DNA from 3 places in the Paraburkholderia sp. BL10I2N1 genome. Region 3 is predicted to be linked to each of the others. Evidence: riboswitches for the same ligand, from Rfam matches in the RefSeq annotation. Region 3 holds a riboswitch; each other region holds the start of a gene.
The links. A riboswitch is a leader RNA that binds a small molecule or an ion and turns the genes downstream of it on or off. The one in region 3 is predicted to bind cobalamin.

Region 1: another riboswitch for cobalamin. It lies ahead of B0G77_RS29785 (CbtB-domain containing protein); the one in region 3 lies ahead of cobA (uroporphyrinogen-III C-methyltransferase).
Region 2: another riboswitch for cobalamin. It lies ahead of B0G77_RS00925 (TonB-dependent receptor); the one in region 3 lies ahead of cobA (uroporphyrinogen-III C-methyltransferase).

The regions. Positions count from the first base shown of each region.
Region 1 covers NZ_SNWA01000002.1:1,720,871-1,730,829, reverse strand. Annotated here, with positions in the region: gene B0G77_RS44715 (PAAR domain-containing protein) at 1-134, opposite strand, end outside; gene B0G77_RS29795 (PAAR domain-containing protein) at 127-507, opposite strand; gene B0G77_RS29790 (histidine phosphatase family protein) at 850-1,431, opposite strand; cobalamin riboswitch at 1,476-1,615, shown strand; gene B0G77_RS29785 (CbtB-domain containing protein) at 1,657-1,866, shown strand; gene B0G77_RS29780 (CbtA family protein) at 1,879-2,625, shown strand; gene B0G77_RS29775 (diguanylate cyclase) at 3,125-4,957, shown strand; gene surE (5'/3'-nucleotidase SurE) at 5,149-5,937, shown strand; gene B0G77_RS29765 (chemotaxis protein) at 5,984-6,940, opposite strand; gene B0G77_RS29760 (DUF4148 domain-containing protein) at 7,249-7,557, shown strand; gene B0G77_RS29755 (divalent metal cation transporter) at 7,715-9,016, opposite strand; gene B0G77_RS29750 (GNAT family N-acetyltransferase) at 9,395-9,959, shown strand, end outside.
Region 2 covers NZ_SNWA01000001.1:198,341-208,299, forward strand. Annotated here, with positions in the region: gene cobT (nicotinate-nucleotide--dimethylbenzimidazole phosphoribosyltransferase) at 1-669, opposite strand, end outside; partial or broken gene B0G77_RS44005 (ABC transporter ATP-binding protein) at 733-1,521, opposite strand; gene B0G77_RS00920 (iron ABC transporter permease) at 1,518-2,564, opposite strand; gene B0G77_RS00925 (TonB-dependent receptor) at 2,609-4,549, opposite strand; cobalamin riboswitch at 4,637-4,888, opposite strand; gene B0G77_RS00930 (ATPase) at 5,108-5,470, shown strand; gene B0G77_RS00935 (cell division protein ZapA) at 5,467-5,781, shown strand; RNA gene ssrS (6S RNA) at 5,882-6,063, shown strand; gene B0G77_RS00945 (EVE domain-containing protein) at 6,191-6,649, shown strand; gene B0G77_RS00950 (SIMPL domain-containing protein) at 6,867-7,598, shown strand; gene lgt (prolipoprotein diacylglyceryl transferase) at 7,697-8,602, opposite strand; gene B0G77_RS00960 (LysR family transcriptional regulator) at 8,725-9,687, opposite strand; gene ilvD (dihydroxy-acid dehydratase) at 9,848-9,959, shown strand, end outside.
Region 3 covers NZ_SNWA01000002.1:175,572-185,530, reverse strand. Annotated here, with positions in the region: gene B0G77_RS22760 (FecR domain-containing protein) at 1-469, shown strand, start outside; gene B0G77_RS22755 (CHASE2 domain-containing protein) at 493-2,913, shown strand; gene B0G77_RS22750 (DUF4136 domain-containing protein) at 2,961-3,563, shown strand; gene bluB (5,6-dimethylbenzimidazole synthase) at 3,594-4,256, opposite strand; gene B0G77_RS22740 (cobyrinate a,c-diamide synthase) at 4,240-5,538, opposite strand; gene cobO (cob(I)yrinic acid a,c-diamide adenosyltransferase) at 5,542-6,144, opposite strand; gene B0G77_RS22730 (cobalamin biosynthesis protein) at 6,141-6,557, opposite strand; gene cobA (uroporphyrinogen-III C-methyltransferase) at 6,554-7,288, opposite strand; cobalamin riboswitch at 7,486-7,712, opposite strand; cobalamin riboswitch at 7,826-8,098, shown strand; gene cobW (cobalamin biosynthesis protein CobW) at 8,315-9,388, shown strand; gene cobN (cobaltochelatase subunit CobN) at 9,395-9,959, shown strand, end outside.

The DNA of each region.
Region 1 (9,959 bases), 1.5 Mb from region 3:
TTGCAGTTGCCGCAGGTCGCCACGTCGCCATCCAGCGCGACCTTTTTCCCGTGATCGGTAATCCTCGTCGAGGAACCAATGACAAAACCGCCCGTTGTCGTCGGGTCGCCGTTCCGTACCGCTGCCTTACGCATCGGTGCCCCCTTCGTGCGTGGCAACGGTCGGGGGCATCGTATAGGATGGATCAAACAGGCCGGGAATCTGTTCGCCATGGCGGACCGTGATGCCCCATTCATCCTGCATTGTTTCCGTGATCGTGTCGCCGTTGCTCAGACGTGAACCGACCAGCGCGAGCGGCTTATCTTCACAGAGAGCGGCACAGCCTGCGCCGTCAATGATGGTGGCCGCGCTGCCGTCGTCGTAGGTGACCACATCGCCCACACGGGCGAGGCCCTGTCCGTTAGTCTCCACCTGGGTCGTTACCCGGGTGACACGCCCGCCGCGCCTGGTGCGCGAACCGATGGTGACAAAAAGGTACGTCGTTTCGTTTTTCTGCTGTTCCTGCATCTTTAAGTCTCCTATATAAATAAGCACTGCTTCACCACCCCGGAAGCGTACCCTTTCCAGAATAGCCGTAATTCCTCAGACGTTCTTTCAAGAATTGCCAGGCAATGACGGCCAACAGGTCGCGCGGATGCTCCAGCCCTGCCACCAACAAGAAAGCCGACCCTTGCGAGGTCGGCTTTTCGTGCCGGTCTGTATCAGCGCCCGTCGTTAGGGGTACCGCCGGTCATCAAAACGAGCGCGATCCCTCAGCGAGCCGCAGCCAGTTGCTGATCGCAGCCGGTATCCGCCACCGGTTCTGATCCCGATCGCGCAAGGCTGCGACGACCGCGACATCAACGATGCTCACTGCGTCTGGGCGGCCCACCACGTCCACCCGCCGCGGATCGAACACCGCAATTCGACGACCGAAAGCGGTGGAATTTCGATGCGCGCAAACGACTCGGGTGAAGCACCTAGCGCATGAACGATCGCTGCCCGGATCACGGCGGCATGCGTGACGGCGACGGCCGTGGAGGAGTGATCCAGCTCGAGCGCATCGAGCCATCCGCCGACGCGCAGGCGCACCGCTGCGAACGACTCGCCATCGGGAGGCGCCGCCCCGGCCTCGCGAGCCCATGCCGCCAGCGCATCGGCTTCTTCGCTGGCGACGTCTGCAAGACGCCTGCCACGCCATTGCCCCGGGTTCATGTCGGCCAGCGCTTCGACGGGGACGGCGGTGAATCCAAGCCCTTCAGCCGTGTCACGCGCGCATGCCGCGGGGCTGCAGAAGACCGCATCCGTCTTACCAGCCAGCGACATCACGCGCGCGCGGCATGCCGCGACCTGGGCGAGACCGCACGCGTCCAGCGGATCGTCGGCGGGAAACCGTCCGCTGCGCAGCGCCGCCGTTGCAGCGTGACTGATCAATAGCAGGCGTGTCTGCATCCTGTGTCCTTCTGGTTGAAAGTACCGCGCGCTTTGTCCATTCATCGCGCTGCGCAGCGAAGTTTAGCGCGTAGAATAACGGCACCGAAGCGAGGAAGCCGGTGTAAGCCCGGCGCGGTCGCGCCACTGTAATCGGTTCATCCACAAGCCGAAAGCCAGACCTGAGCTTCGTGTCATCCCTTCCTGTTCGACTATCGGGGCGCGTAACCCCTGGAGAGTTCCGTCATGACTGACACCGTTTTCGAGCCAACTGCTCAACCGACACCGATCCCCCTGCGCGAACTGCTTCCGTGGGTGGTCTTCGGCGGCTTGCTGCTGTTGCTCGCACTGTATTTCGTCGGCGCCGAACAGGGCGCGACTTCGCTGGTTCCTGGCATGTACGTGCACGAGTTCGTTCACGACGCTCGCCATCTGCTCGGCTTCCCCTGTCACTAACGGGGAAACTTCATGGTAGGCAAACTGTTATTGCGCGGGATGCTCGCAGGCATCGCCGCGGGCTTGCTCACGTTCGCATTCGCCCGGGTGGCCGGTGAACCGCACGTCAATCAGGCTATTTCATTCGAAGAAAAAGCCGCCGCCGCACGCGGCGAAGCGGCGGAGCCGGAACTGGTCAGCCGTGAAACGCAGGCGGGTCTCGGCTTGCTGACTGGCGTGGTGGTCTATGGCGCGGCCCTCGGCGGCCTGTTCTCGCTCACCTTCGCGTATGCGTACGGGCGGGTCGGCAAGCTCGGTCCGCGCGCGTTGTCGGCGGCGCTTGCGGCGGCGGCGTTCATTGCGCTGGTGATCGTGCCGAATCTCAAGTACCCGGCCAATCCACCATCGATCGGCGACCCTGAAACGATCGGCCAGCGTACCGGGCTGTTCTTCCTGATGATCGCGATATCAATTGCCGCACTGGTGTTCTCGCTGAAGGTGCGAGGACGCGCAGTCGCGCGCTTCGGCCAGTGGAATGCGGCGATCGTGGGCGGCCTGGTATACGTCGCGATCATCGCGGCGGTGCAGATCGCTCTGCCGACGATCAACGAAGTACCCGATGCCTTTCCGGCGACGCTGCTGTGGCACTTCCGCGTTGCGGCCATCGGCATGCAGTTGATCGTCTGGACGACCATCGGCCTGTTGTTCGGCTGGCTGGTCGAACGCAGTGAGCGCGCGCAGCAGGGTGGGCGTGCAGCTGGCAAGTCGGCCTGGCAGTAGCGGGCTGACTGCTTCCGGCGCCCGGGCTGCATCGCTGCTCAAGTCGTGCGGTTGGCCGTGCAGGCGCCGGCTTCACCGGAACTCTCGGCAGCCGTATTCTTCACATCATTTAGCAAGCCCAATCCCATCCGCGTGTTTCTGACGCCGAACCCGACCGTGCCGCCACGGTTGCGTTCGGCGTCTTGCCATGGTGCGGGACATTGTCCGCGCCCGCGCGGCTGGTGCCCGCAAGTCCAAGGTTGAATTGCTTTTAATGTGAGAGTCGCATGAAGAAAGTCTCAAGATCCGGCTCAACCTGCCGATAAGCAGATTCGTAAGGGCGGTTTACCGCTTCTCCCGATGGGGTCTAGGGGCGATGTCCGGAATATCCTGACCCCAGCGAAGCTGGCGTATCGTCCGCGGATTTCCGCGGATTGCAAGAAAAAGAACCAGAGAGAGCGAAGAAATGGGGCTGTCATCCGAAGGGCCAACTCCTGGGTTTAAGGCGTTTGCTGAGTCATTGCGTTCACGCCGATGGGCCGGACCGCTCTGGACCCTGTCGCTTGCGTTCGTGGCGACGATGCTCACCTGCATGGCGAGCGGGGCACTCAAGAGTATGGCCGGCGAAATCGCCCCAATCTGGCTGACCAACGCCGTGCTGCTCGCGCAGATGATGGTGGCGCGCCCGGGGCGGGTGGCCTGGGTGTTTGCCGGTGGGCTGGCGGGCAATCTCGCGGCCAATCTGCTCGGCCTGAGTCTCGCGGTCTCGTCCTCCTACACTGCGGCCGACATGCTCGAAGTGCTGGTGGCGTTCAGCTTCGCGCCACGTATCTCGTCGGTCGTCGAACTGATCCGTCCGAAGCAGCTCATCCGCTTTCTCGCTGGCGCCATCCTGCTTGCGCCCGTCCTGTCGGGGCTCGTCGCCGTAACCTTGCTGCGCGGACAACTCAGCGGGTATATGTTGCCGAACCTCGCCAACTGGTTCGTTTCGGATGCGCTGAGTCTCGTCCTCTTTACGCCGGCGGCGGTGGTCTTCTGGACCGGCGAAGTAAAGGGCCTCTTGCACCCCGAGCGCCGCTGGAAGACGGGGCTGCTGTTGCTACTGGTCTGCGTCGTGACCATGGGCGTATTCGGGCAAAGCCGTTTTCATCTGCTTTACTGGGCGCTCCCGCCGATCGTTCTGCTGGCGTTTCAGGCCGATCTCGCCGGCGTGCTGCTGGGTTTGCTGCTATGCCTTGCGATTGCGGTCACTTTCACGATGCGCGGTTTGGGACCGCTCTGGATGTTTCATTATCAGAGCATGGAAGGGCGCATCTTCGCGCTGCAACTGTTCCTGCTCGCTGCGTTGGGCATCGCGCTGCCGATCAGCGTCACCCAGTCATTGCGCAACCGCCTCGTCGGGCTGCTGCGCGAGGGTGAGCGCCGCTACCGGATCCTGGCGGAGAACGCGACTGACATCGTCATGAGCATGTCGCTCGATGGCCGTCTCACCTATGTTTCGCCACGCGCGAAGGCCGTCATGAAATGGGCGCCCGACGATCTCGTAGGCGTGTATTACCCGGACCTTGTCTTGCCCGAGGATCGCGAGGCGCTGGCCGCCACCATCGGCCGGCTGGCACGTGACGCGACGGAGGCCTCCCAGGTGAGCCGCTTCCCGCGCCCGGATGGCCGGATTCTGTGGATGGAAACCTATCTTCGACCTGTGATCGATCCGTTTTCCGGCGAGCCCGAAGCACTGACAGCGACGGCCCACGACATCACCGAGCGCAAGGTGGCGGATCAGCGCCTTGCGGAAGAACGCAGCGAGCTGCAGGGACTCGCGTTCCGCGACGGCCTGACGGGGCTTTTCAACCGGCGCCACTTCGACCGTGAGCTGGGGTTCCAATGGCAGCAGCAGGCACGCACGGAAAGCGAACGCTCGCTGGCCGTGATCATGGTCGATGTCGACGCTTACAAGAGCTATAACGACCACTATGGACACCAGGGCGGCGACGATTGCCTGCGCACCATCGCGCAGGCAATCGCCAACCTGGCAAGACGGCCCGCCGATGTGATGGCCCGTTATGGCGGCGAAGAATTCGCACTGGTTCTGAAGGAAACCGGCCAGCAGGACGCGTTGCTGGTAGCCGAACGCATCCGGCAGGGCATCGAGGCGCTGCAGCTTCCCCATGCGGCGAGCGGCGCAGGCATCGTCACGATCAGCGTGGGTGTGGCGGCGCGGCGGCCGTGCGAGGGTGGAACCGCAAGCGAACTGGTGGCGGCTGCGGACCGGGCGCTGTATGCGGCAAAGAAACGCGGCCGCAACCGCACCTGTGTGGCGGACACGTATGACGTGGGCGATGTGACAGCGTGAAGGGGCTTCAGGCCGAACCGGATGGAACGGGTCGGGTAGGCGTCGGCAGTGGATATCCACGAGTCGTCTGCAATGGCGTGCAACCGGCCCGTTGTGCGTCAGCCGCACATTTCTCGATCCGGGGACGCCGCGATCTCTGGAATAATGATCCGCTCGTGACATGATGTCCGGATCGAAAGGAGAACCTCGCGATGTCCCTCGCTGAATCCAAAGTGCCCCGCGTGCTGTTGACGAACGACGACGGCATCGATGCGCCCGGTCTTGCGGTGCTCGAAGCCGTCGCGGCCGAGCTTGCAGACGAAGTCTGGGTTGTCGCGCCTGAGCACGATCAGAGCGGCACGTCGCATTCGATCAGTCTGCATTCGCCGCTGCGCGTGACCCAGCAGGGCGAACGGCGCTTCGGCGTCGTGGGTACGCCGGGCGATTGCGTCGTGATGGCCGTGCGTCATCTGATGGTCAATGCGCCGCCAACGGTCGTACTTTCAGGCATCAATCGCGGCGCCAATCTCGGCGTCGAGACGATGTTCTCCGGCACCGTCGGCGCGGCGATGACCGGGTTGCTGCTCGGCCTGCCCGCCATCGCATTGAGCCAGGCCTTCCGCGACCGCGAGAAGGTCCGCTGGGATACGGCGCGCGCGCTCGCGCCCGGCGTGATCCGCCAGTTGCTCGCGGTCTCGCACCATGCACCGACGTGTCTGAACGTGAATTTCCCCGACGTCGACGCCGCGGTTGCCGGGCCGCTCACGGTGACGAGGCAGGGCGTCGGTCTTGTCGAAGGGATCGACGTGGTGCCGCAGGTCGACCCGCGCGGCTTTGCCTATCACTGGCTGCGCTTTCAGCGCGGGCCGCGCGAGAACGCGCCCGATAGCGAAACGGCCGTGGTGGCCTCAGGCCGCGTGTCGGTCACTCCGCTCAACTTCGATCGTACCGACGAACAGACCTTTGCCACGCTGGCAGCCGCATTGCAGAGCGCGGAATGAACTGGTCAGGCCCAGCGCAGGGTGATCGCCGGCGGACCGCGCCGGCTCAGGTCGCAAGAGCCTGACGAATCGCGCCGGCGAGTTCGGCTGCCGCAAACTTCGGGACATAGCCGTTCGCGCCAGCGTTCTTCACGTGCGCTTCATTCGCGGCGCCCGTCAGCGACGAGTGGATGAGGACCGGAATGTCACGCGTGCGCTCGTCGCCCTTGATCTTGCGTGTCAGCATGAAGCCGTCCATTTCCGGCATCTCCAGGTCCGTCAGGACAAGGGCGATGGTGTCCCGTACCCGCCTTCCCTGCGCCTGGGCCTTGTCGGCTAGATTCTGTAGCCTGTTCCAGGCCTCCTCGCCCGTCTTCGCCATCTCGTAGTCTGCCCCGATCGCGCTCAGCGCCTGCTCGATCAGCTTGCGCGCAAAGCCGGAGTCGTCGGCCGCGAGAATCTTCGTGCCGCTCAAGAGGCCGAGCGCCTCGCCGACCGATGTCGGGTCCACGGCCGGATGCTGGGAGGGAAACACATCGCGCAGCACCTGCTCGACGTCGATGACCTGGGCGAGGCGCGAATCGCCCGTGTTGCCGTCGATGCGCGCGATGCTGGTGACGAGATTCCCGCCCGCCGCGCCTTCGGCGGACAGCACCTGGTTCCATTCGAGCCGGACAATGTCGTCGACTTCCTCGACGGCGAACGCCTGCGTCGAGCGGGCAAACTCGGTGACGAGCAGAATGTTCAGACCTCGCGACGGCTCGCAACCCATTAGCCGAGGCAGGTCGATCACCGGAATGATCTGCCCGCGAATGTCCACCGCACCCATCACGTAGGGCGACGAACCGGCGATCGGCGTGACGGGCGGCATCGTGGAGATTTCACGTACCTTGAACACGTTGATCCCGTATAGCTCGTGCGCGTCGCTGCCTGGCACTGAGCCAAGCCGGTACAACAGTAGCTCGAACTTATTGGAACTCGTCAGGCTGCTGCGCTCGTGATTCGGATGTTGATCGGCTGACATGGGAAGGGCTCCGGGTTTCGATGCGAGCGTTGCGCCTTGACCCTGTGCGATCCGGCGTGAACCTCGTGCGTCTATTTGTTATCGGCCCCGTGGGCGGAAAGTTCAGTCGTCCATTCGTCATGGTCGGACGGCAAAGTTCTGGCCGCCGGCGGCGGTGGGCGGCGTTTGTCGCGATTGTGATGTAAACGCAAACAGTGATTTCGAATCTTAGGTATTTACCCCAAGTCTCCATGCTCCTAGACTCTCTTCAACGGGTTCAGACAAGCAGTTTGCCCGACTTTGGAAAACAATCTCTGGAGGTACTGATCATGAAATCGCTCATCAATGCTGTTGCTCTTGCTGCTCTTATCGCCGTTCCGGTCGCTTCGTTCGCGCAATCGAACCAGCCTGTGACCCGCGCTCAGGTGCGTGCCGAACTGGTACAACTCGAGAAGGCCGGCTACAACCCGGGTCTTTCCGATGACACCACGTATCCGGCGAACATTCAGGCTGCCGAAGCTCGCGTCGCTGCTCAAAACAGCGGCTACGGTTCGTCCACGAGCGGTTCGTCGCAGGCAGGCGCTCGTGCAGAGTCTACGGTGAGCAGCTATTCGCCGCGGGTGTACGTCGCTCACTAAGTTGCATCCAGGCCGCAACTGATTTGAGGCGGCTGCAATAACAAACGCGGTCCGCCGCAAACGAACAGGCTCGCCTCTGAACGATCGGGGCGGGCCTGTTTCGCTTTATCGGACGGAGTCGAATGAGCCGGCCCTCCGGCGGCATATCCGGTGCTTTCTACGAAGGCATGAACATCGCCACTGCCGCCGCGCCCATCACCGCGGCCGCGATCCATCCGCGGACGATCAGCGGCCGGCTCGCCGTGAATGTGCCCATCACCGATTTCTTCGACACCAGGATGATGATGACGACCAGCAGCGGCACTGCGACGATCCCGTTGATCACGGCGCTCCAGAACAACGCCTTCATGGGACTGACCGGCGAATACTGGATACCGAGTCCGGCGAGCACGCTGACGGCGATGATGCCGTAGAACCCGCGCGCATCGCTGACCTTCCGCTCGAGTCCTTCCTTCCATCCCATCGCTTCGGAAAGGGCATAGGCGCCGGAACCCGCCAGCACGGGTACGCCGATCAGGCCGACGCCGAGAATGCCAAGCGCGAATAGCAGATAAGCGAAATTGCCGGCAAGGGGCCGTAGTGCGCTGGCTGCCTGCGCCGCCGTGCTGATGTCCGTCACGCCGGCGACGTGAAGGGTGACAGCGGTTGCCAGAATAATGAACCAGGCGGTGATATCGGAGTAGAGCATGCCGCTCCATGTGTCCCACCGGATGCGTCGCAGTTCCGTACGTGCGGCGCGCGGGTCGCGTACGAGCGGCGCACCACCGCGTTGCGCCTGCATGTCTTCGACTTCTTCGGAAGCCTGCCAGAAAAACAGATACGGGCTGATGGTCGTGCCGAAGACGCCGACCACGACCGCGGCGGCCGTGGCGTCTGGCGTGAATCTCGGCCAGACCGTGCGCAGCGCGACCTGCCCCCAGGGAACATGAACCGTAAACAGCACAGCCGCGTAGGCAAGCAGCGATACGGTGAGCCACTTCAAAAAGAACACGTACCGATGATACGGGACGAACATCTGCAGCAACAGCGTCGCGAATACGAAGAACGCCGTCATCAGGTGGCGATTGATACCGGAGACGAGTTCCGCCACTTCCCCCATGGCGGCGACGTCGGCGGCAATGTTGAGGGTGTTGGCGACGAGCAGTAGCAGCACGACGACCTGAAGCACGACCGGCGGGAATGCGCTCTTGATGTTCGCCGCGAGCCCTTTTCCGGTCACCCTGCCGAGGTTTGCACACATCGATTGAACGGCGGCCATCAAGGGGAAGGCCAGCGGCATCGTCCAAAGCATGTTCAGGCCGAATTGTGCGCCCGCCTGCGAGTAGGTGGCGATGCCGCTCGGATCGTCGTCCGCTACGCCGGTGATAAGCCCTGGTCCGATCCGCGCCAGCGGATGTTCTTTCAGACGCTCCCAAAGCACCCTGAAGGCGCTCGCGCGAGCCGTTCCATCAACGTCCATTGATTCACCTCGCGATGGCGAAACCAGCACGGGTTTCGACGACAGAAGAAGGGAGCCGTCTTGCAGACCGTTTCTCCACTCAGGATGAGGGCGGAGGCTTCGTCTGTCTGGCAGCGGGTATCACTGTGCGTAGCGAGCGATCTCGCTTCGCATATTGAACGTGGCGCGTGATCGGTACGCGTTGATGTAGATCAAGGTCTCGCACGACTACAACGTTGCGGACGCTGCAAACAGCCCGTCTTTTTACGGCATTTTTTCTTGCGAGGCGCACACGACGAACCCTAAACTTCAGGCAGCTTGATGAGAGTCGAGGTTGTCATTGTGAAGCAACGTACTGCACTGAAGAAGCCCGTCAAGGTCGCGTATGTTCATCGAGGTATGCCGGGCGTCATCATCCGGCGCTTCGATCCCGGGTGCGATTCGTTCGATGAACTGACTTCGGTGCTGCATCGTGCGTTCGCCCGGCTTGGCGGCATGGGGCTCAATTGCACGTGCGTGGATCAACCGGTCTCTGTCACAAAGACGCGCGCAACGCGCGGCGATTGCTACGTTGCAGTGTGTGACGGCCGTCTTGTTGGGACGATGACGCTCTATGCCCAGGATCACGATTCGCCGTGTGCGCTGTATCGGCATCAGGACATCGCCAGCGTGCGTCAGTTCGGCGTCGATCCGGCGTGGCAGAACAGAGGTGTCGGATGGCTCTTGCTGGCTCTGGCCGAACACCTGGCCGCGACGCGTGGTTATGCCGAGCTCGCGCTCGACACGCCTCAGCCCGCCGCGCATCTGATCGCTTTCTATCGCCGGCAAGGCTTTCGTATCGCAGATTTCGTGAGGTTCGACGGCAAGCGCTACGACAGTGCGATCCTCATAAAATCCGCGACGGCTGCCCGCACCCCTGCGGCATGGTCAGGCCGGCTTGAATTGCCGGGGCGCACCATGGCCC
Region 2 (9,959 bases), on a different contig from region 3:
GGCAAGCGCCGACGCCAGCACGTTGCTCTTCTTCGCGAGACCGGCGTTATCGAGACCGGTGCCGCGTCCGACGCATTCGTCGATCGGCACGCCACAGAGTCGACTCATCAGGCACGCGGCCGCCGACGTATTCGCAATGCCCATCTCACCGAGGCCGATCACATTGGTACCCAGCGCCGCGTGATGGCGCACGCGTGCCGCGCCGGCCTGCATGGCGGCGAGCGCTTCTTCACGCGTCATCGCAGGCTCGTGCGCAAAGTTTCGCGTGCCTCGCGCGATCGGAATATCGACGAGTACATCCGACGGCGGCAACGGCGTCGCCACCCCCGCGTTGACGATTTCGAGCGTGAGCCCCGCCACGCCGCTCAGCGCATTGATCGCCGCGCCGCCCGCAAGAAAGTTGCCGACCATCTGCGCCGTGACGGCCTGCGGATACGGACTCACGCCTTCGTGCGCGATGCCGTGGTCGGCGGCGAATACGATCATCGCCGGACGTTCGATGGTGGGACGCGTCGTGCGCTGGATCATGCCGATCTGGCGCGCGAGCGACTCGAGACGGCCGAGGCTGCCAGGCGGCTTCGTCTTCGTGTCGATGATGTGCTGCAACTCGTTACGCAAGGTCTGATCGAGCGGTTCGACAACTGGTAACGCAAGTAGGGAAGAGGTCATGTTCATTTTCGTTGAGGGATTATTTGTGTCCTGATGCGTCGCCCGGCGCATGCGCGGGTGCATCGCGGGAACGAGTGCTTCATGGTCGCCGTCGCGGATCAGGATGAGCGGATAACCGAAGGCGCGGCTCGCGAGCGCCGGTGTCAGCACGTCGCGCGCGGCGCCCGCGTGCGCGCCGCCGTTTCCTTCGAGCAGTAACGCGTGCGTCGCAAAACGGCGCGCAAGATTGAGGTCGTGACACGAAAAGATGACGATTCGCGGTGTGTGCTGCACCCACGTCGTCAACGCTTCGAGGCAATCGATCTGGTGATGCAGGTCAAGATGCGACAGCGGTTCATCCAGCAGCAACAACGGTGCATCCTGACACAGCACCGCAGCCAGCGCGACCCGCTGACGCTCGCCGCCCGAAAGCGACAACACATCGCGCGTCGCCAGAGGGGCAAGGCCCAGCGTATCGAGCGCCGTGTGCGCCGCCGCGCGATCTTCGGCGCCTTCCCAGCCCCATCCCGAGAGATGCGGAAAGCGGTTGAGCATCACGATGTCCAGCACGCTCGCGCTGAACGCGTCGTGTTCGCCCTGCGGCATCAGCGCGCGGCGGCGTGCAAGATCGACTGGCGACCAGTCCGCGACGCGAAGGCCGTCGACTTCGACATGGCCTGTCGCGGGCGCAAGCAATCCGGCAAGCGCCGAGATCAGCGTCGTCTTGCCGGCACCGTTCGGTCCGGCGATGCACCAGACTTCACCGGCATAAAACGTGTGCGTGAAATCGTCGAGCAACGTGCGTGCGCCTGCACGCAACGTCACACATTGCGCACTAAGTGCAGGCGCATTGAGGGAAGGACGCGTCATCATCGCCGCCTGCGCAAGAGCATCCACAGGAAGACGGGCACGCCCGTCAACGCCGTAATCACGCCAACCGGCAATTGCGCCGGTGCGATCACGGTGCGCGCAACCAGATCGGCGCCCATCACGGCTACGCCTCCGGCAAGCGCGGCTGCGGGCAGCAGCATACGCTGGTCATTGCCGAAGCAAAGCCGCAGCATGTGCGGCACGACAAGGCCGACGAAGCCGATGGTGCCGCCCGTCGTGACGGCAGCGGCTGCTGCCAGCGAGGCCACGAGGTACACCCGCAAACGCAGCCGCATGACGGTGACGCCGAGCGCGTGCGCGGCCGCATCGCCGCGCAGCAGCACGTTCAGTTGCGGGGTAACAGGCACGATTGCGACGAGCCCGATCAGCACCGCGACAAGCGCGACCCATGGCGTGCCGCCGCCGTTCAGGTCGCCAGTGAGCCAGAACAGCATGCCGCGCAGACGGCTCTCCGGCGCGACGCTCAGCAGCAACGTGATGACCGCGCCCCAGCCCGCTGCAATCACGACGCCTGTCAGCAGCAAACGCGGCGATGTGTCCTGCGGCTCGCCTCGCCACAAGTCGTGACGTGCCAGCCCCAGCACAAGCAGGATCGACAGCAATGCGCCGGCAAATGCGCTGGCGTCGACGATCCACCATGCGCAACCCGCGATCATCGCGACAAGCGCGAAGCTGGCCGCGCCGCCCGACACGCCTAGCACGTACGGTTCGGCGAGCGGATTGCGCAGCAGCACCTGCAACAGGGCACCGGCAACGGCGAGCAATGCGCCGCACGCAAATCCGGCAAGCGCGCGCGGCAGGCGCAAGCTGCGGACGATTTCCCCCGCGAGGTCCGTCGATGCCAACGCGCTGCTGCCATGCCACGGCAGCAGCGCAGCCAGCACGCGCAGCGGAGACACGGGCACGCTGCCAAGCATGAGCGATGCGACAAACACGACGACCGCCAGCACGCCGAGCACGAGCCAGATCGTCGCGGCGCGCTTCGCGGTCATGCCGGCAACGGTACGCAGTGCGAGGCGACTCATGGGCGTGGTTTCAGAAGACACAATGGCTCAGTACACCATGCGCATCACTGCTGCTGCCAGCCGAGCGTGAGCCAGGCGCCGCGTCGTGGCGTGTTGTATGTGTAGGCCAGTTCATAGTCCTTGTCGAAGAGATTCTGGATCTGCGCCGCCACGTACCACGCCTTCGTGATGTTGTAGCGCGCGGACAGGTTCACTACACCATAGCCGCCGAGCGTGTTGCCGGTATCGTCGCGCTCGCCGCTTACGATCCACTCGCCGCCCACGCGCCATCCGGCAACGTCGCGGTTCACCGAGAGCGATGCGAAGCGGCGCGCGCGCCGATTCAGATCGGTGTTCGTGTCTTCGTCGACGGGATTCTGCAACGTCACCGAAGCACGCACGTCAGTCTTGCCCAGATGGCCGCTCCACGATCCTTCGAGCCCCTGCACCTTCGCCCGCCCGACGTTCTGCGCAACATACACGCCCGGCGTGACCTGTTGATACTCGATCAGGTTCGTATAGCGCGTCTGGAACGCGGTCAGTCGCAACACGCCCAGGGCATCCGATGCGTACTGCAACGCCGCTTCAATCGAATGACTGTGTTCAGGCTGGATCGACGGATTGCCGCTCCCCGGAAAGTACAGATCGTTGAAGGTCGGCGCGCGGAACGCATTCGACCAGCTTGCGGTCACCTTCCAGTGCTCGTTCAGATCGTGGCCATAGCCGAGATAGTAACTGTTCGCGCCGCCGAAATCGGAGTACTGGTCGCGCCGCACGTTGGCCTGGAACTGGCTTCGGCCGAAGCGCCCCGTATAGCCGATAAACCCGGAGTCCACGTGACGGGCGGGCGCGCCGTACTCATCCGAATCGAGGCTCTGGTCGAGATGCTCGTAGCCTGCCTTGACCTTCTGCTGCGACGCGAACGTGAAATCGTTCTGCCACGTGTACTGATTATTGTCGGTGTTGAAGTGGTCGGCATAAAGGCCGTTCAACGCCGTCGTGCTGCGATCGTTGCCCGTCGCGACGACGAAGTGCGTCGCCCACCAGTCGGTCACGCGACCGTCCGCGAATGCCGACGCCTGCTGAACCCTGCTGTACAGGTTGTTGAGATCGGTGGGCGCGCCGAATGGATCGTCGAAGCTGTTGTTTCCGTTCGACTGGAAATAGCGGATGCCCGCGTCCCACCTGTCGTTGAATGTGTGGCGCAGCGATGCCGAGATGCTTTCGTTCAGATAGCCATTGGCGTTCGGATTGACCGGCGCGAGCGCGGGATCGATCGACGAAAAGCCATCGTCTTTCGTCCGCGCGAGCGACAGGCTGAAGGTCGTCGCGCCGTCCCTGTCGAGCGCACCGTTCACGCCGGCCTGCTGGCTTTGCGTGTGATAGCTGCCGTAGCCGACGGAGAAATTGAAGCGCGGTGGATGATCGCCGCCGTCCTTCGTGAACACCTGCACCACGCCGCCAATCGCGCCGGAACCATACAGCGCCGACACATTGCCGTTCACCACTTCGACGTGATCGACCTGGTCGAGCGGGATCTGCTCGATCTGTGCGCTACCGAGGCTGACCGAATCGACACGCACACCATCTATCAACACGAGCGACTGCTGTGCCGAAGCGCCCCGCAGGAATAGACTCGAGGACGAACCCGGGCCGCCATTGCGCACGATCTGCGCGCCGGGCGCGAGCTGCAGCAAACCCGGCAGATCGCGCGCCGTGGTGTCGGCGATGTCCTGCTGGTCGAACCGCGTGGTCTGAGGGATCGCGTCGGCGAGCGGCTGCGCGCCGCGCTCCGCAGTCACCACGATCGGCGTGAGCGTGGTGCTGGCGGACTTCGTGGCGGGAGCGGCCGTTGTGCTGGAGGTTGCAATGTTGCCCGGCGCGACCGACGGCGCCGTATCCTGCGCGAGCGCAGGCGCTTCATCCGTGGTTGCGGGCAAGGCTTGCGCGCCGAGCGGCAAGCCGGCCACGGCGAGTAGTGCCGTGCCGGCGATGGGCGTGTACATCCGGTTGTTTCCTGTGGATAGCGTGCCCGGCCTGCTTCCCCGCGAGCCGGTGCGTAACAGGGCGGTCCGCCGGCGTGAAGCCACGCGGACGACGCCCCTCACTCTGGCCGGTATCCGGGCTGGCGACACATCGACCCGCCTTCCCACGCAAGAATTGCGCAGTGGCATTGCGCGCCTCGCCGGAGACGCGCCCAGGTCGACCTGCATGACATCATGCGGTCGCTTACCGTTGCGGGGGCAGCACAGGTTGGCTCGTCCTGGCGGACGCGGCTTCCTGTTTCCCGTTTAACTGCGCACGATGTGAAAACGCGCGCGGGCACCAAAGTGCCGCAAGTGTAGGAGGGGCTTCCTGGGGCGTCAAGAATGGTCGATTCCTGCAATTCGCGTGCGCACGTCGCGTGCAATGTGAGCAAAGTTTCCGCATGTCACAGGCACGAAACTCGCTCGAAACAGGCATAAAGCAGGTATAAAGCAGAGATGTTACGTCTCGAAACGAGACAATTGTCGGAAGCTGTCACATTCCGCGCTAAAATGCCGTGTCTTTAGAGGACGCAGCACATGCTCACCGAACTCGAAACACTCTCACAGAATATTGGCCGGCTGATCGAAATCAGCCAGCGTCATCACGAAGCGCGTCGCGCGCTTGAAAAGCAGCTCGCCGACGCTCGCGCAGAATGCGAGGCCGCGCGTGCCGAACTCGAGCAGATGCGCGAAGAGCGCAACGCGCTGCAAGCGGAGCGCGATTCGCTTTCATCGAAGATCGACGACGCCCAGGTGCGGCTGAACGCCATCCTCGAAAAACTCCCGCGTGCGAAAGCGCACGCCGAGCCGGACAATCAACTTGATCTGCTCGCGTCGTCGCAGCAGGAAGTCGAAACCGAAGCCGGCGGCGACGTCACCCGCCACGGAGAAAATGCATGACCACAAAGCAGATCGAAGTCTCGATCCTGGGCCAGCCCTATCGTCTCGCCTGTTCGTCGGAAACGGAAGCCGCACTGCTCGAAGCCGTTGCTCGCGTCGATGCGGAGATGTCGAAGATCCGTTCGACCAGCAACGTTCGCGGCCAGGATCGCATTGCCGTCATGGCTGCGCTGTCGCTGGCATCGGAACTGCTTAAGTTGCAGGCTAGCGTACGTCACGGAGAATCATTTCCCGCCGAGGAAATCCGGCGTACAATGCACTCAATGAACGAACAGCTGGGCGCGGTAATCCAGCAGTACGGTGTGCAGTAAAAGTTGTTCAGAGGCAGGCCATCTGGAACATTGGGCCCGCTTCGGATTCAGAGCAATTCGCGAGGTAACCTCAAGCGTCTGGATCCAGTCAGTTTTATCAGCTTCCCTGCCTGGTTCGCCAAGGTCATATATTCCTTGAACCAATGCCATGTGCACGGTTGCGGAAATTTGCAGCACGGGTGTGCGCGTCACTCTGTCTGATGTACCCGAAGTGCTGCTAACTGCGACCAATTCTGAACTCCCGGTTCAGGATGCCGGCCTAGCGGCTATGGCGGGGACCTATTCAACGGCATCGGACATTCGTCCGATGCCGTTTCCGTTTGTAGTGTTCCGTTCGTAGTTCCGCATCGCTAGCACCGCGTCACGCATTGCGCTTATCCTGTGTTCTTCTCAACGTTCAAATCGACTCATGCGCTACTGGCTAATGAAGTCCGAACCGGACGAAGCAAGCATCGACCACCTCGCCAAAGCCGCTCGGCACACCCTTCCCTGGACGGGCGTGCGCAACTATCAGGCGCGCAACTTCATGCGCGACATGATGCAGGTGGGCGACGGTGTTCTCTTCTATCATTCGAGTTGTCCAGAGCCAGGCATCGCCGGGATCGCAGAGGTATCGTCGACGGCCTACCCCGACCCCACCCAGTTCGATTCGAAAAGTCCGTACTACGATCCGAAATCGAGCCGCGAGACACCGCGCTGGATACTGGTCGACGTGGCCTTCAAGAAGAAGATCCCGTTGATTCCGCTCGCAAAGCTGCGCGAATATCCTGAACTTGCGGACATGCGTGTGCTTGCCAAAGGCAACCGGCTGTCCATCACGCCGGTCACTGAAACCGAATGGCGCTTCATTACAAAGCAACTCGCCTAGCGGCTGTGCGCGACATCGCGCGGCATCGCCTGGCCGGACCGTCGCGTAGAGGAACCAACCTGATCTTACAGACGCCTAACTGATCTGCAAGCACCGTGCCACTCCGATGCACGGTGCCTGCATCGCGACAGCCTCGGCGGGCGCCCGATTGGACTTCAACTGCCTCCCGCCCGATATGAGGCATCGCTTACAACCTGTTCGAAGAAGGAAGCAAACGATGACCAGAAAACACGCACTCGCCTTCGCTCTCGCTGTCGCGTCCGCGGCACCGCTCGCGTTGTCGCTGGCGCCAGCAACCGCCCGCGCGCAGACTATCGTGCAGAATCAGCCGTCGGGCGTGTTGTCGCTGTCGGCGCAGGCCAGCACGGAAGTGCCGCAGGATGTCGTCAACATCACGCTGTTCTATGAACAGGAATCGAGCGACCCAGACTCACTCACCAGCACGCTCAACGAGCGCGCTGACGCGGCTCTGCAAAAGGCCCGCGGTGTGGCTGGCGTCACCGCGCGCACCGGGGCGTTCTCGATCTTCCCGTCAACCGATCGCGACGGGCGCATCTCCGCGTGGCGTGGCCGCACGGAAGTACAACTCGAGTCGCACGACTTCGCTGCGGCATCGAAGCTCGCCGGACAGATGTCGTCGATCATGCGGGTCGGCAATGTGTTGTTCTCGCTGTCGCCGGAAGCGCAGCGCGCCGCCGAACAGAAGCTCACAGGTCAGGCGATCGCGTCGTTCCGTCAGCAGGCCGCTTCATCGGCACAGGCGTTCGGCTACAACGGCTACACCATTCGCGAAGTCAACGTCGGACATAACAGCTTCATACCGCGTCCGATGATGATGATGAGCGCCCATGCAATGAGCGCCGATGCCAAGACCGCCGCGCCGATGCCCCTCGAAGGCGGCACGTCCACGGTGACGGTGAATGTATCGGGTTCGGTCCAGATGAAGTAATACGGCGCGCTCCATTGGGGCGTTTCGTTCATTGCCCGCAGAAAGGCAAAACGCCACGGCATGCCGTGGCGTTTTGCCTTTCTGCCTGTGAAGACGCATCAGTTCGCGCCGACCGCCTGTGATTGCTGACGCTTGCCGCGCCGATACGACCACACCAGCAGCGCGATGCCCACGAGGACCATCGGCAGCGAAAGCCACTGCCCCATCGAAAGCCCCAGCGCCAGCAGTCCCAGAAAATCGTCCGGCTCGCGTGCGAACTCCACTGTGAAGCGGGCCAGCCCATAACCGATCAGGAACACGGCGGACGCAGCACCCACCGGACGCGGCTTGCGCGTAAAAAACCACAGCACGAGGAACAGCGCGACACCTTCGAGCGCGATCTCATACAGCTGCGACGGATGCCGCGGCAGCATGTGATATTGCGCGAACACATCGGCCAGATGCCAGCGCGTCGTCAGTTCCGGATGCGTGGCGAGCCAGCCGGCGTCCTCATTGGCGGCACCCGGAAACAGCATCGCCCATGGCGCCGACGGATCGGTCACGCGCCCCCACAACTCACCATTGATGAAATTGCCGAGGCGCCCCGCGGCGAGCCCGGTGGGCACCATCGGTGCGACAAAATCGGTGACCTGCAACCACGTGCGCTTGCGCTGCCATGCGAACAGCACCATCGCGAACGTCACGCCGAGAAAGCCGCCATGAAACGACATGCCGCCTTCCCAGACCTTGAAGATATCGAGCGGATGCGCGAAGTACCAGTTCGCCTTATAGAACAGCACATAGCCGAGCCGGCCACCGAGAATCGTGCCGAGCACACCGTAGAACAACATGTCGTCGATGTCTTTCGCGGTCCAGCCTTGTGCGGAGACATGCGGCAGGCGCAAACGCAAGCGGCCGACAACGATCGCCGCGATGAACGCCACCAGGTACATCAGGCCGTACCAGCGCACCGCGAGCGGCCCTAGATGAATGGCGACGGGATCGAAATTGGGGTGAATGAGCATGTGTTTTTTTATGGGTGGTTCAACTACGGATTCGGTTACGGCAACTGCGACGGGCGCGGCAACAAAACATGCATTGGACGGCGCGTCGCCAGATGGGTTCGCGATAGCCTCGAAGCCATCCGTCAGCGCTTGCGCGCACCGTGCGCCGCGACCGTGGCCGCATGCGCGCGCACGATGTCGATGAAGCCCGCCAGCACTGGACTCACCTCACCCGTGCGCCAGACGAGACCCGTCTCGATCGCCGGCACGGATTCGCGCAGCGGCCGGTAGACGACGCCCGTGCGCCGCAGATTACGTAACGATTGCGGCACCAGCGCGACACCCATGCCCGCCGACACGATACTGACAATCGTCTGCATCTGGATCGCCTCCTGGCCGATACGCGGCGTGAGCCCCGCGACGCCGTAACAATCCATAATGATGTCATAAAAGCCTGGCGCGAGACGCCTTGGGAAGATCACGAGCGGCGCATCAGCGACGTCGCGCAAGCTGACCGGCTCGTCGCGCCAGTCCCCGTCAGGGTTGCTGCCGGCGTGCTCAGCCATCTCCGACGACATCGCGATCACCAGCGGCTCGCGGGCGATGGGCAGCCAGGATAGCTGGGCGAGATGCCGCGGCGGCAACGGCGCAATCACGAGGCCGGCGTCGATGCGGCCCGCAACGAGCTCGTCGATCTGCACGTCGCTGGTCGCTTCCGCAAGCTGCAGGCGCACGCGCGGATGGCGCGCGCCGAAGTCGCGCAGCAGAAGCGGCAGCAACCCGTAATCGGCCGTCGAGACGAAGGCGAGCGACAGCACGCCCGCTTCGCCCCGCGCGAGGCTCTGCGCGAGCGGCCTCAAGCCCTCGGCGCTTGTGAGAAGGCGCCGCACTTCGGGCAGCAGGTCGGCGCCGACCGGCGTCAACTCGACGGAGCGTTTGGTGCGCGCAAAGAGCTCGACGCCGAGCGTCTCCTCCAGCGCCCGGATCGCCTGCGACAAAGGCGGCTGCGTCATCGACAGGCGCGCCGCCGCCCGTCCGAAGTGCTTTTCTTCGGCGACGGCGATGAAATAGCGCAACTGGCGCAGATCGGGGGTCACGGGTAGCATCGATTAATATATTTTTCGACCTAATACAGCCTCAATAATATATTGGACACGCGCTGCGAGACACTGCATTCTTGCGCCACGTGCTGAACCATCCGCCCTGCACCTCGCGGGCGAAGGTCCCCCAATACCAGCACCCAGGACAAGTCAAACGGAGCTCCCCATGTCGTACAACCGTCGTTCGAAGAACATCACGCAAGGCGTCGCGCGCGCGCCGAACCGTTCGATGTATTACGCGCTTGGCTATGAAAAGGCCGATTTCGACAAGCCTATGA
Region 3 (9,959 bases):
AGCCTGGCGCGTGCAGATTGCGCGCGATGCGGGCCTGCTTGCGTTGATTCGCGAAACACGCGTGACGGAGCCGCAGGCGTCGTTTGGCGATCTGCCCGACGGCAGCTATTTTGTCAGCCTGTCTGCAATCGACAGTCAGGGGCTCGAAGGCCTGCCGCAGGTGTACGCTTTCGAGCGGCGCCAGTTCGGACTGGCCGCTTCGGCCGCGCCGCGTACTGGCACCCGCGACTACGAATTCCGCTGGTTCGTGAGCCGGCAGGCCGACTCGACGCGCTTTCGCTTCGTGCTGGCGGACACCGCCGATCTGAGCCATCCGCTCATCGACCGGACCGATCTCGAGGGCGGCGAACTGCTCGTGAAGGATCTGCCGCGCGGCGTCTATTACTGGACCGTGATCGCCGAGCAGTTCGACAATGGCACGTTCTACGAGACGGGCAGCGCGGTCCGGTCGTTTACGCTGGCCTACTGATCCATACAGGCAACGGCCAGCGCATGACTTTCGACCCACGCGCGCGACTCGGACGGCCAGTTGGCCGCCGCTTTTTTTTCGAGTGGCTGGCGGTTGGCTGCCTGGGTGTCGTGGTCATTCTGCTCGCGGCGATCTGGCGGCTGACGTCCGGCGTCGATCATCTCGTCTACGACCGCTTTCTCAGTTCCAGGCCGGTGCCGGTGTCACCGGGTATCGTCGTCATCGAAATTGACAACGCGAGCATCGCCCAGCTTGGACGCTGGCCGTGGCCGCGCAGCGTGCACGCGGACCTGCTCGACCAGCTCGCGAAGGCGCAACCCGCCGCCGTGGTCTACGACGTGCTGTTCACCGAACCCGCAGAGGACGACGCTCGACTCGCGCTGTCGATCGGTGCGCATCCCACGTACCTGCCTCTCCTGCTCAGTCCGGAAGGCGCCAACGGCGAGCGCGTCGCGGTGACGCCGGTCACCGCGCTCGCGCAGGCCGCAGCGGCGCTTGGCCACATCAATCTGGAAGTCGACGGCGACGCCATCGTACGCAGTGTCGCGCTCTTTGAGGGCGACGCACACTCGCGCTGGCCGCAACTGATGGTGCCCGTTTACCGGGCGGTGCGCGACGGCAAGCTCAGGCTTGCGGGCGGAAACGAGCGCTTGCGCGGCTTGCCCGATCATGCCGCGGGCGACCACGATAGTGGTGAAGCGCGCTTCCTGATCCCGTTCAGTCCGCGAGCAGAAACCTACGCGAAGGTCTCATTTGCCAGCGTGCTCGCCGGCGACGTGCCCACGGAGATGCTGCGCGACCGGATCGTCCTGATCGGCGTGACCGCGTCGGGTCTCTATGACCGCTTCTCGACCCCGGTCTCAGGGGAGCTCGGACCGATGCCGGGCGTCTACATCCACGCGAACGTGCTCGATACGTTGCTGAACGGGCGCGCTATTCTGCCGGCCCACGCGTGGCTGCTATTCGCCGTGTCGCTGCTTCCGCTTGGCGTGCTGCTTGGCGGATTCCTGGTGCTGTCGCCGCGTCGCTCGCTGCTGCTCACAATGGGGCTCTGTGCCGCGATGGCGGGCGGCAGCCTGGCGCTGTTGTACGGCGCGCGACTGTGGATGTCGCCAGTGCCCGCCATCTTCGGCCTCGTCGCCGTGTATCCGATCTGGAACTGGCGTCGCCTCGAGATGACGATGGCCTATCTGCGCAAGGAGTTGCAGAGTCTCGCCGACGAACCCCATCTGCTGCCTGAAGCGCCACAAGAGCGCAATGAATTCGCCGGCGATGTACTCGAGCAGCATATGGCGCTGATGGCGCAGGCGGCTCAGCGCGTGCAGGACATGAAGCGCTTTGTCTGGGACAGCCTCGATAGCGTGCCGGAACCGATTCTCGTCAGCGATCTGCGCGGCGTCATACTGATCGCGAATCACGCGGCGAAGTCCCATTTTGCACGGCTCGCCGCGCCCGCACCGGAGGGGCGCGCGATGCGGGATGCGCTCGGCGATCACGCGTTCGTGAAAACCATCGATTCGCACGCGGATACCGACGCGTTCGCCCGCGGCCACTGGCCTGCGCCACTCGATCCGACGCGACGCGACTATGCGGACATGATGGAGCAGGGCATCGAGGTGCGCGACGGCGACGAGCGCGACCATCTGTTGCGCTATGCGAGGTGCACCAACGCACAGGGCGAGGTGACGGGCTGGATTGCCGGCCTGGTCGACGTGACGGCGTTGCACGCGGCCGAACGTCAGCGCGAAGACGCGTTGCGTCTGCTTTCGCACGACATGCGTTCGCCACAGGCCTCGATTCTTGCGCTCGTCGAGATCGAGCGGGCGCGTATCGAGTCGGAGCATACGCGCGAGTTGCTGGATCGCGTCGAACGTTACGCGCAGCGCGCGTTGACGCTCGCCGACGACTTCGTGCAACTCGCGCGTGCGGAATCGCAGACCTATGTGCTTGAACCGCAAAGCCTCGTCGAACTGCTGATCGATGCAAGCGATGAAGTCTGGCCGCAGGCGCACGCGCGCCGCATCCGTCTGGAGACGCAACTGGAACAGGACGGTGACGATGCCGACGGTTATTGGATCTGTGCCGACCGTTCGCTGATGACGCGCGCGCTTGTCAACATTCTGAACAATGCAGTGAAGTACAGTCCTTCGGATACCCGGATCGCCTGCACGATCTCCCGTGAGGCTGGCTTACCGGCTCGCGTGCAGTGCACGATTCGAGACGAGGGCTACGGCATTCCTGCTGAAGAGCAGGCGCAGCTCTTTGAGCGTTTCCGGCGTTTTCATGAGTCGGAGCGGCCGGAGGTGGGCGGCGCCGGGCTCGGGATGGCATTCGTCAAAACCGTGGTGACGCGCCACGGCGGCGATGTGCACGTCGAAAGCGAAGTGGGCCGTGGGACGGCGTTCACGGTGTCGTTGCCGGCATTCGATGAAGTCGCTGATTGATCACCGCAAACACCACGAGTGCGAATAACTTTCGAAGCGGGACAAACTTGAAACCCCTGTTGATCCTCAGCGCCGCGCTCGTCGCGGCGATGCTTGCCGGATGCGCCGGCGTCAAGACGGATGTGCGCGTATCGCCCTTGTCCGCCACGCTGGCTGACGAGCGCACCTATGACTTTGCGCGTACGTCGCCACAGGAGGCGACTGCCGAACATGCGCAATACGAAGCCCTTGTGCGCGAAGAACTCGCGCGCTACGGGTTCGCCGTGGCATCGAAGGAACGTGCGCGATATGTCGTGTCGCTGGCCTACGATACGCGGGCGGCGGCGGTCGTTGTCGACGTCGCGGGCTGTGAGAGCACAACCGAAGCGTGTGAGGCACCAGCGACGACGAGTGTTTTTCCTGGGCGACGGCTCTATCGTCACTCGCTGACCATGCGCTTTTTCGATCGGACGAGCGGTCAGGAAGTCTACAAGGTCACCGTGACGAAGAGTGATCGCGACGCGGACCCGCTCCACGCTGTGCCTTACCTAGTCAAAAGCGCGCTGGCCAGAATGCCCTATGCAGGGAACCGGGACTGGCGCGTGACGTTCGGGAGCGTGGAGACGGGCAGGGCACCGGGGATCGAGTCCGTCAGCCCGGTCACGCCTTAGCTGTTCTGTCGGCTACGGCTACGGCTGCCGCTACGCGGAGTCAGTGCCGTCGCTTTCAGGCCAGCGGTTCTCGAACACGCACTGGTCGAGCGGCATCCGTGACGCCCAGCGTTCGGTTTCAAGCATGGGTTGCGCGTAAAACTCGTCGACATGCCCGAGACACAGGATCGCAACAGGCCTCGCGCCAGCGGGGATGTGCAGCAGCGTGCTGACCGCGTCGACGTCGAAGATCGACACCCAGCCCATCCCCAATCCTTCCGCGCGTGCGGCGAGCCACATGTTCTGGATCGCGCATGCAACGGAGGCCAGATCCATCTCCGGCAGCGTGCGGCGGCCGAACACGTGTTTCTCCCGTCCATCCATCAACGCCACCACCAGCAGTTCGCCGCACTCGAGCATGCCTTCGACCTTCAGCTTCATGAATTCATCATGCCGCTTGCCGAGGGCATCGGCGGTCTTGAGCCGTTCGCTTTCGACGGCGTCATGCAGGGCACGGCGCAGCGCAGCATCGGTGATGCGAGCGATGCGCCATGGCTGCATGAAGCCGACGCTCGGCGCATGGTGCGCCGCATCGAGGAGCCGCTGCAGCACGGCGGGATCGACCGGGTCGGGCACGAAATGGCGCATGTCGCGCCGCTCGTGGATGACCCGATAGACCGCCGCGAGATCGGAATCGCTAAAACGCTTCGCCATGAAAGAGTGCGGCCGCGAAGGCCGGATTGGAGGGCCAGTAGCTGTGCATGTAGGTTGCGACGATCTTACCAGCCCGGTACACCGCTTCGCCTCGCGCATCAGAGTGCGGGCGCACGGACGTGAGGTACGGCGCCATGGTCGTCGTCATATGCGAGTAGTGAAACGTGTGGCCGGTCATCGTGCCGTGCATGCCGTCGAGTTGCTGCATCCCGAGCGACGCGAGCCGCGTCTGCATCGTTGCGTGGCCTGGCAGCACGCCTAGCATCAACGTGCGTTTGCCGCCGGTGTCGGTCAATGTCTCCAGCAGATACAGCATGCCGCCGCACTCGGCCACGAGCGGTTTGCCGGACGCTGCATGAGCGCGAATGGTAACGGCGCTGCACGTGTTGCGCGCGAGCCGCTCCGCGTGCAGCTCGGGATAGCCGCCGGGCAGATAGAGCGCATCGGCGGATTGCGGCACGGGTTCGTCAGCGAGCGGGGAAAAATACGTGACGCGCGCGCCCAGTGTCTCCAGCAGTTGAACATTGGCGGGATAGATGAATGCGAACGCTGCATCGCGTGCTACCGCGACCTGCTTGCCGTCGAGAAGACGGGGGACCGCCGTGCGCGCCACCGGTCCGAAGTCGACCGCCTGCGGCAGTTCGACAAGCCGCGTCTGCGCAAGCGCGTCGGCGGCGCGATCGAGCCGTGCGTCGAGGTCCGCTATTTCGTCTGCCTGGTGCAGACCCAGATGGCGATCTGGCAGTTCGATATCGTCCTTGCTAGCGATATATCCGCTCCATTGCATGCCGGCTGGCAACGCTTCTTCCAGCATCTGCGCATGACGCGGCGACCCGACGCGATTGGCGAACACGCCATGAAACGGCACGTTCGGCCGGTAGTTCGCAAGCCCAAAAGCAACCGCACCGAACGTCTGCGCCATCGCTTTCGCTGAAATCACGGCGACGACCGGTACGCCAAACGTCGTCGCCAGATCGGCGCTGCTCGGCGTGCCGTCATAGAGGCCCATGACGCCTTCGATCAGGATCAGATCGGCTTCGGCGGCCGCCTCGGCGAGCATCGTGCGACAGGCCGCTTCGCCGACCATCCACAGATCGAGCGACTGCACGGGTGCACCGCTTGCGCGCGCGAGAATCATCGGGTCCAGAAAATCCGGCCCTGTCTTGAAGACCCGCACGCGACGCCCCATCCGCTGGTGATAGCGGGCGAGTCCGGCCGTAATCGTGGTCTTGCCCTGACCCGACGCGGGCGCGCTGACGAACAGGGCGGGGCACGCGGGCATCGCTCAGAACTCCACGCCGCGCTGCGCTTTCACGCCCTGCTCGCGATACGGGTGCTTGACGATGCGCATTTCCGTGACGAGGTCGGCGGCTTCGATCAGCGCGTCCGGCGCGTGACGTCCGGTCACGACCACGTGCAACATGTGGGGGCGCGCGGTCAGCACGCCGAGCACTTCATCGAGCGGGAGGTATTCGTACTTCAATACCGTGTTCAGTTCATCGAGAATCACCATTTGATAGTCGCCGCTTTCGATCATCCGGCGCGCTTCGTCCCAGCCCTTGCGGGCGGTGGCGATGTCGGCTTCACGATTCTGCGTATTCCAGGTGTAGCCGTCGCCCATCGTGACGAAATCGCAATGCGCCTGGGCGCCCAGGAAATCGCGTTCAGACGTATGGAGCGCGCCCTTGATGAACTGCACGACGCCGAGCCTCATCCCGTGTCCGAGCACGCGCACGGCCATGCCGAAGGCGGCCGTGGTCTTGCCCTTGCCAGTGCCGGTGTTGACGATCAGCAGGCCTTTCTCGACGGTTGCTGCGGCCTGCTTCTTTTCGTGGCCTTCGCGGCGGCGCTGCGTCATGCGTTGATGCGATTCGAGATCTGTTTTCATGGCGTTTCCTGTTGCCGGGATCCTGTCGTGCTGCGTGACGATGTGATGATGGAGGCGATCGCGACGGTTACGCCGCCGACCACCGTTTTGCCGACGATCAATATCGAGTCGGGAGAAGCGAGAAGCGCGCAGGGCTCACAGACGCCGTCGACGCCTGCGAGCCCGCGAACTGTGTGAGAGGGCGTCGGCACCGCGCCAAACCCGGCGATCTGCTCGCGTGTAAACCTTCGCAACGGGAGGGCATGACGCACACAGAATTCGATCAACCCAGGTTCCTCGGCTTTCGATTCGACCGTCGCAACCTCGCGAACGTTGTCGAACGGTCTGCCCGCGAGCGCTACCGTTACCGCCGCCTCGATCTGTTCCGCCGAAGCCAGCCGTCTGCAACCGATGCCCACGGTGAGCGTCTTCATCGATCGTGGCTCGCCGATGGGATGCCGTGCGCCGACACGCCGCCGATCACGACAATCGCGGGCGAACCGAGTCCGGCGCTGGCCACGTGGTCCGCCAGCGTATCGAGTTGGGCGAGCACATGGCGCTGCTCGGGGCGCGTCGCCGATTCGATCGCGGCGCAGGGTGTTTGCGGATCCATCCCGGCCTGTAACAGCGCCGTGACGATCTCGTTCAGGCGACGCATGCCCATGTAGATCACGAGGGTCATGCGTGTGGCGGCGAGCGCGTTCCAGTCCGGCTCGCTGCTGCCCGCGCCATGACCTGTGACGAACACGACGCCCTGCGCGTAATCGCGGTGCGTCACAGGAATGCCGATCGCTGCCGGCGCCGCGATGCCCGCCGTGATGCCGTTGATGATTTCGACTCGAATGCCTTCGGCTTGCAGCGCCTGTAGCTCTTCGCCGCCACGGCCGAAGACGAACGGGTCACCGCCTTTCAGCCGTGCGACGCTGCGCCCGGCGCGTAGATGAGCAAGCATCGAGGCGACAATGTCGGCCTGCGAGGCCGACGGCTGGCCGCCGCGCTTGCCCACGTACACGACCTCGGCGTCGGTCCGCGCGAACTGCAGGACATCGGGATTCACGAGATCGTCGACGAGTACGACGTCGGCCTCGCCGAGCGCGCGTGTCGCCTTGAGCGTCATCAGTTCGACGTCGCCGGGGCCGGCGCCGATCAGCCAGGCGCGGCTCATCGCGGGCAGCACGGCGCGGGCCTCGCCATGTTGGCGGGAGACGGAAGCGGAAGGGCCGTCGCGAGGACGGGCCCGGAGAATGAATGGGTCATGCGATGCCACACGTCATGCGCAACGACCGCGCGTCTCGCGCACGCGGCCGGTCGCGCTCAGGCACCAGGTTCCGTCCCCCGCGGATCCGGCGTTCGGCGATCGCGACGGTCGCCCCTTGCGTTGGCCGGTATCCGGGCTGACGACCTCATGTCATTCGCCTTCCCAGCTGCCAGTTGCAGACAGTGGCGTTGAATGACATGCGCGGACCGAAGTCCGCAGGCCGCTTACCGTTGCGGGGACAGCACAGGCCGGGCGCGTTGCCGCGCTTCCTGTTTCCCGTTTAACTGCACATGCGAACGCACGTGCGGGCACCAAACGCGCGCATACGATAGCACGGGTTTGCCCGGCGCAGGCTGCAGGGGGTTTCACTTGCCCGCTGTTGCCCTGAGTTGCCCTGAGTCCCTTCAGGCAGGGCGTTTTCTTGACGCCGGGTTTGACGGAGCCTACACTCCCACGCACTCTGGTGCTCGCGTGCACGCTCTGTGCACGCAGTTAAACGGGAAACAGGGAGCCTGTCCTGCACGGATCGGGCCAACCTGTGCTGCCCCCGCAACGGTAAGCGAAGGCATCGTGAAAGCGATGCAAAGCCGGCTTCAATGCGTGCGCGTCATGACCTGACAGGCAAGCATCTGTCCACTGCGCGTGATGTCGAATGCGCGGGAAGGCGAAGCGGCGTTTTCGCGAGCCCGGATACCGGCCAGAAAATACGGATTGGCGCCGCGGGGATGCGGCGCATGGTCCGCGTAGTCCACGAATTCACTGAGCTTCCGGTTGTTTCCGTAAGGCCGTATTTCGTCCCCGCGTGTTGCCCGACGATCGTCTGACGTTTCGACTGTCGCATCGCGGCGTGAGCATGCCGCAGGGCGTTGCGGGCGGGCATCCGGTGAAGTTCGGGGCTTCATCCTTCAAACAGTCCACCACCCTGGAGTCAGGATGCAGACGCGCAAAATTCCCGTAACGATCGTGACGGGCTTCCTCGGCAGCGGCAAAACCACCTTGCTTCGGCACATTCTTCAACATGCGGGCGGACGCCGGATCGCGGTGATCGTCAACGAATTCGGCGAACTGGGTATCGACGGTGAGATCCTCAAGGGTTGCGGCATCGGTTGCGACGAGGAAGGCCGCGAGGTGGAAGGGCAGTTGTACGAACTGGCGAACGGCTGCCTGTGCTGCACAGTGCAGGAGGAATTCTTCCCGGTCATGGAGCAACTGGTTGAGCGTCGTGACCAGATCGACCACGTGCTGATCGAAACGTCCGGCCTTGCGCTGCCCAAGCCGCTCGTGCAGGCATTCAACTGGCCGCAGATCAAGAACAGCTTCACCGTCGACGCAGTGGTCACGGTAGTCGACGGGCCTGCCGCAGTGAGCGGCCAGTTCGCGGAGAATCCGCAGGCAGTCGACGCGCAGCGCAAGGCCGACCCGAATCTCGACCACGAATCGCCGCTGCACGAACTGTTCGAAGACCAGTTGTCCTCCGCCGATCTGGTGATTCTCAACAAGACCGATCTGCTTGCCGATGCGCAACTGGCTGCCGCGGAGGCACTGATCCGCGACGAAATTCCGCCCCAGGTCAAGGTGGTACGTGCGCATCTGGGGCAGCTCGATCTGCACGCATTGCTCGGGCTTGAGTCGGCATCGGAGGACACGATTCATCTGCGTCACGACCATCACGGGTCCGCAGACGATCCCGATCACCATCACGACGATTTCGATTCCGTTGTCGTTCAGGCGCAGGTGTCGTCGCGTGAAGCGCTTGTCGCAGCATTGCAGGGGCTGGTCGAGAACCACACGATCTACCGTGTGAAGGGTTTTGCGGCCTTGCCCGGCGCGGCGATGCGGCTCGTGATTCAGGGCGTGGGACGTCGTTTCGACAGTTACTTCGATCGTCGCTGGCAGGCAGGTGAGCCGGTAGCGAGCCGCTTTGTGCTGATCGGCGAAGATCTCGATCAGGCGACGCTGCAGCAGGCGCTGACGGTCGCGCTGAGCGCCGAGCCGCAACAGGTGTAACGCGGTATGCATCTGCTGCGCACCACGCCAGGTGGCTTCGTCGACGATACCGCCGGCGTCATACGGATCGACCAGCAGCCGGCGGACATCGTCGTGCTCAGTTCGGCCGATACCACGTTGTCCCTGCTCGCAAGCGTTTTTCCGCGGCTGGGCGCGGATTTTCCGAGCCTGCGGCTCGCGAACGTGACGTTCCTGCGGCAGCCGGCGTCGGTGGATTTCTACGTCGAAGACGTGTTGCAGCATGCGAAGGTCGTGATCGTTGATCATCTGGGCGGCGAGACGTACTGGCCTTATGGCATCGAGCAGGTGGTCGCGCTCGCGGGGCGCAGGCAGCAACTGCTCGCAATGTTCTCCGGCGATCTGCAGGAAGATCCGAATCTGCTCGCGCGCAGCACGGCGGACGCTACGCTATGCCACCAACTGTGGCGCTATCTGCGCGAAGGCGGCGCGCAAAACGCGGAAGCGTTCCTGCGTTTCATCGCTTTCCGCGCGTTCGGCTGGGGGCGTGAGCCCGCACTGCCTCAGCCTTTGCCGGCGGCAGCGCTCTATCATCCTGCACGCGACGTGCCCA